3 regions of the Arthrobacter tumbae genome follow, and region 1 is predicted to be linked to each of the others. Evidence: predicted binding sites of a transcription regulator. Region 1 holds the regulator's gene; each other region holds the start of a gene.
The links. The regulator HrcA, encoded in region 1, represses chaperone genes, less so after heat shock. The targets are predictions, from matches to a motif close to TTNGCACTCGNNNNNNNCGAGTGCNAA.

Region 2: JOD47_RS08015 (Hsp20/alpha crystallin family protein) is a predicted target of HrcA. The motif match lies at 1,033-1,059, and genes of this name have one in related genera.
Region 3: groL (chaperonin GroEL) is a predicted target of HrcA. The motif match lies at 1,138-1,164, and genes of this name have one in related genera.

The regions. Positions count from the first base shown of each region.
Region 1 covers NZ_JAFBCC010000001.1:3,540,288-3,542,551, forward strand. The annotation lists gene dnaJ (molecular chaperone DnaJ) at 1-811, opposite strand, end outside; gene hrcA (heat-inducible transcriptional repressor HrcA) at 878-1,894, opposite strand; gene JOD47_RS16680 (DUF3097 domain-containing protein) at 2,040-2,264, shown strand, end outside.
Region 2 covers NZ_JAFBCC010000001.1:1,673,007-1,675,270, reverse strand. The annotation lists gene JOD47_RS08030 (flavodoxin family protein) at 1-457, opposite strand, end outside; gene JOD47_RS08025 (DUF2630 family protein) at 485-730, opposite strand; tRNA gene JOD47_RS08020 (tRNA-Val) at 881-954, shown strand; gene JOD47_RS08015 (Hsp20/alpha crystallin family protein) at 1,133-1,573, shown strand; gene JOD47_RS08010 (DUF4383 domain-containing protein) at 1,674-2,132, opposite strand.
Region 3 covers NZ_JAFBCC010000001.1:2,303,942-2,306,205, reverse strand. The annotation lists gene groL (chaperonin GroEL) at 1-989, opposite strand, end outside; gene JOD47_RS11085 (cold-shock protein) at 1,287-1,493, opposite strand; gene JOD47_RS11080 (LytR C-terminal domain-containing protein) at 1,620-2,264, opposite strand, start outside.

The sequences.
Region 1 (2,264 bases):
TCGGCACACTCAGGGTCGCGTGAAGGTCGTCGCCCTCCCGGAGAAAGGTTGAGTCGCTGTTGACCCGGATTTCAACGTAGAGGTCTCCCTGCGGACCGCCGGCCGTGCCGACCTCGCCCTGGCCGGCGAGCTGGATACGCGTGCCGGTGGCGACACCGGCAGGCACCTTGATGGTGAGACTGCGGCGGGAGCGGATACGGCCGTCCCCATTGCACTCGTTGCAGGGATGCGGAATGACGGTTCCGTACCCCTGACAGGTGCCGCAGGTCGCCGTGGTCATTACCTGACCCAGGATGGATCGAACCGCGCGCTGCACCTGACCGGATCCGCCGCAAATATCACAGGTTCTCGGCGACGTGCCGGGCTGGGTACACGATCCGTCGCAGGTTGGACACACCGCCGCCGAATCCACCTCGATTTTCTTGTTGGTACCGAAGACCGCATCTTCGAGATCGATCCGGACGGCGATGAGGGCGTCCTGTCCGCGTTGGGTTCGCGATGGCGGGCCGCTGGGGCCACCGCCGCCGAAGAATGTCTCGAAGATGTCCTGGAAGGCAAAGCCGGAGCCGGAATAGCCCGCGCCGAATCCGTTGTCGGTGCCGTTCTCATTGCCGGTGGTGTCGTAGACGCGTCGCTTCTGGGGATCCGACAGGACCTCGTACGCGCGGGTGACGAGCTTGAACTCCTCAGCCGCTTCCGTACCGGCGTTGACGTCCGGGTGAAGCTTCCGGGCAAGCTTCCGGTAGGCCTTCTTGATTTCTTCGCCACTGGCATCGCGTGCAACGCCAAGGACCTCATAGTGATTACTCACTCCTGCACATCACTTCCTGTTATCTCACCGCGTGAGCGGCTGGGGTTCATGGGCTCCGTCATCCGGTCATGATTCATCGAGGATGCGGGAAAGGTAGCGTGCGACGGCCCTCACGGCAGCCATAGTGGTGGGGTAATCCATTCTGGTGGGTCCAAGGACCCCCACCTTCGCCAGGGAATCCGGTCCGTAGCCCGTAGCGATCACCGAGGCCTCGGCCAGCCCGCCGTACGGATTCTCCCGGCCGATGCGCACGGAGATCCCGAGCGCATCCTGGCCCATCTCGGAGAGCAACCGAAGCATGACGACCTGTTCCTCAAGGGCTTCGAGGACCGGACCGATGGTCAAGGGAAAATCGAGGGTTGAGCGGGCAAGGTTGGCCGTGCCCGCCAGCACAATACGGTCTTCCCGGTTGGCGGCCGACAGCTGTTCCAGGCTGTGGCCAAGTGCCTGGCCAAGAGACTGCAGCGACGGGGGAAGCTCCGCGATGCATGCAGCAAGTTCCTGTGGAACCGACGGCAGGCGAACACCCGATACCCGCTCCAGGAAGTACTGACGCAGGTCGGCCAGATCATTCTCCTGTGCCTCGGAGGGAACGGACACCACACGCTGCTGTACCGCGCCGTTCGTGGAGATCAGCACTACGAGTACGCGGCCGGGAGCGAGCAGCACGAGTTCAATGTGGCGGACGGACGCCGCACCCAGATGCGGATACTGCACCACCGCAACCTGATTGGTGAGTTGGGCGAGCAGGCGGACGGTGCGCTCCAGGACGTCGTCCAGGTCGTCGGCACTCTCCAGAAGTGCGCGGATGGCCCGTTTCTCCGGCGCCGACAGCGGCTTGACCTCGGCAATCCGGTCGACGAACAGACGGTAGCCCTTGTCGGTCGGAATGCGCCCGGAGCTGGTATGCGGAGCGGTGATCAGGCCTTCTTCTTCCAGAAGTGCCATGTCATTGCGGATTGTCGCCGAAGAAACACCCAGCCTGTGGCGCTCGACCAGTGCCTTGGATCCCACTGGCTCACGGGAATGGACGTAATCCTCAACGATGGCCCGCAGGACTTCAAGCCGTCTGGGCTCGCTCATGTTCACCTCCGATGTACTTCGATGCCCGGTCAGTTGAGTTAGCACTCAACACACCCAAGTGCCAAGTCTAATACGTTCGGGGCGATTGTTAGCATTGGCTGTGCCTGTTCCGAAGGCAGGGATTTGCGGAAGCGAGCGAAGTCACATGTCGTATCACCAGTGGGGGGCGCAAGACCTCACCCAGTCCCGGCCGACCGCAACCGCGCAGGTCGAAGCCCGTCCCGGCGTCGTCCTTGAAGACGTGCAAAGCGGATTTGTGGGCGAGATTCTCCGGACAGAGAAGTCCGGTGGAATGCACGTGATGGTCCTCGAGGACCGCCACGGAAAGCGGCGCACCTTCCCGCTCGGCTTCGGCTTCCACCATGAAGGT
Region 2 (2,264 bases), 1.9 Mb from region 1:
CACCTTGCGCAGCGACGGTGAATCCGATGTCGTTCAGGCCCTGATGCATCTCGGCAGTGACGTGGTGGGCGCCGTCCTCGTTCCCGACCACAGCCGTCAGGGCAACCTTGTTGTACATGATGGGGCGGCCCTCATCGTCAGTCGAGGAGAGGTCGGCGTCCAGCCGTTCGAATACCCGCTGTCCCAGGCTGCTCATGTGGCCCACCCAGATAGGTGCGCACAGGAGGAAGATGTCCGCATCGAGGATCTGCTGACGGAGCTGCGGCCACTCATCCCCGTTTCCCATGTCGATCTGCACACCAGGGGCGACGTTGTGGTCGACTACCCGGGCCGACGACGTCGTCACTCCCTGCTCCTGCAGCTTGCCGAGGATGTGGTTGGCCATGACATCACTGCTCGAGGCGTCGGGCGAAGGGGTGAGGGTACAGATCAATGCAAAAGCTTTGAGGTCGTCCATAGGTGTTCCTTCCATAGAGTCGTGTACTTACTGGCGGTAGCCCTCAACCTGGTCGATGGGCCGCGGCTCCGCCTCCTGGGGGCTTTCTCCTGCGTCTTCCTTGGCCCGCCGCTGACGCAGCAGGTCCCAGCACTGGTCGAGTTGTTCCTCTACCCGCCGAAGCCTGCTCCGGCGGTCGTCGCCTGGAGCATCGTCACCCGAGGGTGAATCCCGCAGCTCGTGTTCCTTGTCTACCAGCGCCTGGATCCGCGCCAGAATGTCCTCATCGTCCATGACCAATCTCCTTCGCTGACTTCGAGAAGTGGATATCTCGTCTGGAACAGCCTGAAATAGTCAGGCTACTTAGTGTTTGCCTGAATATCTACCGGCCTTCGCGTTTGCATGATCCGTCCACCCATGACCTAAACTGACTGGGAACTATTCGCCTGTGTAGCTCAGTCTGGTAGAGCATCCGCTTCACACGCGGAAGGCCCGGGGATCGAGGCCCCGCGCAGGCACCGTGACAGCCCGTCCCGCATCACGCGGGGCGGGCTTTTTTGTGCCTTCAAAAGTTCGTTTTCAGCGAACAAAAACGGTTAGCACTCCACTAATGCGAGTGCTAATCTCTTGTCAGGTTGAGCGAACCGCACTCAACCCTAATAGTGAAGATTATCGACTCATAGGGAGTGAACCATCATGGCAATGAAATTCGACCCATTCCGTGAACTGGACCGCGTGGCCGGCGCACTTCTGGATCCGCGCCAAGGTCTGCGGCTGATGCCGATGGACCTGTACCGCGAGGGCGACCACTACATCCTGAGCGCTGACCTCCCGGGCATCGATCCGGGATCTGTTGACATCGACGTCGACGGCCAGCTGTTGACCATCCGCGCCGAGCGCACCCTGCGCAACGCCGAGGGCGTCAAGTGGCTGACCCGCGAGCGTGAGAGCGGATCCTTCCTACGGCAACTGAACCTCGGGCAGGGTATCGACCTCGATGCCATCTCGGCGCGCTACGAAAACGGCGTCCTCAGCGTGACCATCCCGGTCAGTGAGCGCGCAAGGCCCCGCAAGATCGAGGTGGTCTCCGGCGAGGACGCCCAGCCGGTGCGGACCGACCGGGCAGTGGAATCCTAAACCGTTCGCAGAAAGCTACACACACCAGAAACAGAACGACGACGGCGGGTTGCGGCCCGTCGTCGTCGTTCTGTTTGTCTATAGCTTCTTGGAGCCGCGACTACCGATCCCGAACGGTGCGGTGCTTGTCCCGCAGTGCGAGCGCCAGCCCGATCATGCCGATCGCCAGACCAAGGTGAAGGATGTTGTCCGCAGCATCGAGCGGAACGAAGTTCGCTGCGGAATCACTCGGGATGATGAGCCCGTAGATGAAGAGCACCGCGTAGATAACGCCGCCCCACAACAGGAAGTTGTAAGCGCCGGTTGCCGTCTTCGCCATCGCGACGCCCGCGACGCCAAACAGCAGGTGGACGATGTTATGCAGAATGGAAACCTGGAACAGACCAAGCAACTGTGCCTCAGACTCGGGACCAGCGAACTGAAGCGTGTCGTAATTGCTGGTAATACCGGGAATGAAACCCAGCACTCCGACCAGGAGGAACACCACGCCCACCGCGAGTGCGGCCTTCTGAATGTTTGTCCGGGTGCCAACACCCGATCCTGAATGTGTTGATGCCATTGCACTATCCCCTCTAAAGTGGCCGGACTGGCGGGCTCCGGCGCGTGATCCTGCGAGTTGTGGACAATATGTCCCGCCATTTGTAATGCCAGCGTGCCATAGGCTCGGCGGAATAGAAAGCGTGCTTAGCTA
Region 3 (2,264 bases), 1.2 Mb from region 1:
ATGGTGGTTTCGTCCTTGGTGACAACAACCTTGCGTGCCTGGCCCAGAAGGTCCAGGGTAGCGTTCTCCAGCTTGAGGCCGACTTCCTCGGCGATGACCTGGCCACCGGTGAGGATGGCGATGTCAGCCAGCTGGGCCTTGCGGCGGTCGCCGAAGCCCGGAGCCTTGACGGCGACGGACTTGAAGGTGCCGCGGATCTTGTTGACCACGAGGGTGGCGAGTGCTTCGCCTTCGATGTCTTCGGCGATGATCAGCAGCGGCTTGCCGGACTGCATGACCTTCTCGAGAACAGCGACGAGGTCCTTGACGTTGGAGATCTTCGAGTTGACGATCAGGATGTAGGGGTCCTCAAGGACCGTTTCCTGGCGCTCTGCGTCGGTGACGAAGTAACCGGAGATGTAACCCTTGTCGAAGCGCATACCCTCGGTGAGCTCGAGCTCGAGGCCAAAGGTATTGGACTCCTCGACGGTGATGACGCCTTCCTTGCCCACCTTGTCGAGGGCTTCAGCAATGAGGTCACCGATCTGCTGGTCACCGGCAGAGATCGACGCCGTGGCTGCGATCTCTTCCTTGGTCTCAATCTCCTTGGCGGAGGCGAGGAGCTCGGCGGTGACTGCGTCAACGGCCTTCTCGATGCCGCGCTTGAGGCTCAGCGGATCAGCACCGGCGGCCACGTTGCGCAGGCCTTCCTTGACGAGTGCCTGGGCGAGAACGGTGGCGGTGGTGGTTCCGTCACCGGCGACGTCGTCGGTCTTCTTCGCAACTTCCTTGACCAGCTCGGCGCCGATCTTCTCGAACGGGTCGTCGAGTTCGATCTCCTTGGCGATGGAAACGCCATCATTGGTGATCGTGGGAGCGCCCCACTTCTTCTCAAGGACAACGTTGCGACCGCGGGGGCCGAGCGTAACCTTGACTGCATCAGCGAGGATGTTCAATCCGCGCTCGAGGCCGCGGCGTGCCTCTTCATCAAAAGAAATGATCTTGGCCATAACGGCGTAGGTCCTTTCGGGACGGTCGTGCGTATGCTGCTACCGGCCTGTGATGCCCGCGACGGATGGGCTGATCCGGGAGGATCTCTGTACCTCCCCAACCAGCCCTCACCACAGAGGTTGCCTGGTTCACTCCCGGTGTGGCGTCTTAGCAGTCGTCACACGTGAGTGCTAAGTCAATAATTAGCACTCACACACTGCGAGTGCAAGCTGTTTCGCCTTGAGGAAAACAACGACGACGGCGCGCCACCCCCACAGGGGAAGCGCGCCGTCGTTGTTTGTTATTGCGTGGGTCGCTCAGGATGCGAGGCGCACGGCCTCAGCCTGCGGCCCCTTCTGACCTTCTCCGATTTCGAACTGAACCCGCTGGCCCTCGTCGAGCGCACGGTAGCCCTCCATGTCTATTGCGGACCAGTGCACAAAAACATCCACCCCGCCCTCATCGACAGTGATGAAGCCGTATCCCTTTTCAGCGTTGAACCATTTAACGGTTCCCTGCGCCATGTTGTTCTCCCACTATGTAGATCCCCCGCTTAGCTGTTGACGGCGGGGCTGAGATACATCTAATCCCAGAACTCCGGAGCAGTGACGGAGAACACAGTGAATGTTATTGATCCTTAACCGAGACGCTCACTGGAAGCCCGGGCCGACCACCACGGTGATATTGCCGAAACCCGCGTCGCCCTGGACAACGCCGATACCAAGGGCGCCGGCGAGCGCCTCAGCGGTGGGGCGCTGCTCCTCACCGTTATAGAGCACGATGGATCCCTGCAGCTGCTGGCCGGACCAGTTGCCGATCTGGGTGACGGTCCAGCCGTCGGCCTGCAGCCTGCCCGCAGCAGTGCTTGCCAGCCCGCTGACTGCCGTGGCATTCAACACGGCAACCGGCTGCGCGCGGTCGATGACTGCTGCCGCTTCTGTTGCCTCGGGGGAAGGCTCCTCGGAAGACAGTTCCTCACCGGCAGTCGGCTCTTCCGCGGAAGTCGATTCCTCACCGGGCGTGGGGGCCGCGCCGGGCGACAAGGACTCCGTGGGCTCCGCGGAAGCACTGGGGTCCTTGCCGGGTTCGGCCGCCGCACCCTCGGCCGTGATGGACGGCATCGGTGCAGATCTGGTGCCCTCCGGCGTGACTTCGCTGGCCTGCCCGAGGCCGAGACGCGGAAAGAGGAAATAGGCGGCCAGGCCAACCGCAAGGACCAGAATCCCGGCGACGACCTTCAGCGCGAGACCGCTTGACCGGGGAGGCACAATGCGCTCACGGTGGACTCCCTGCCG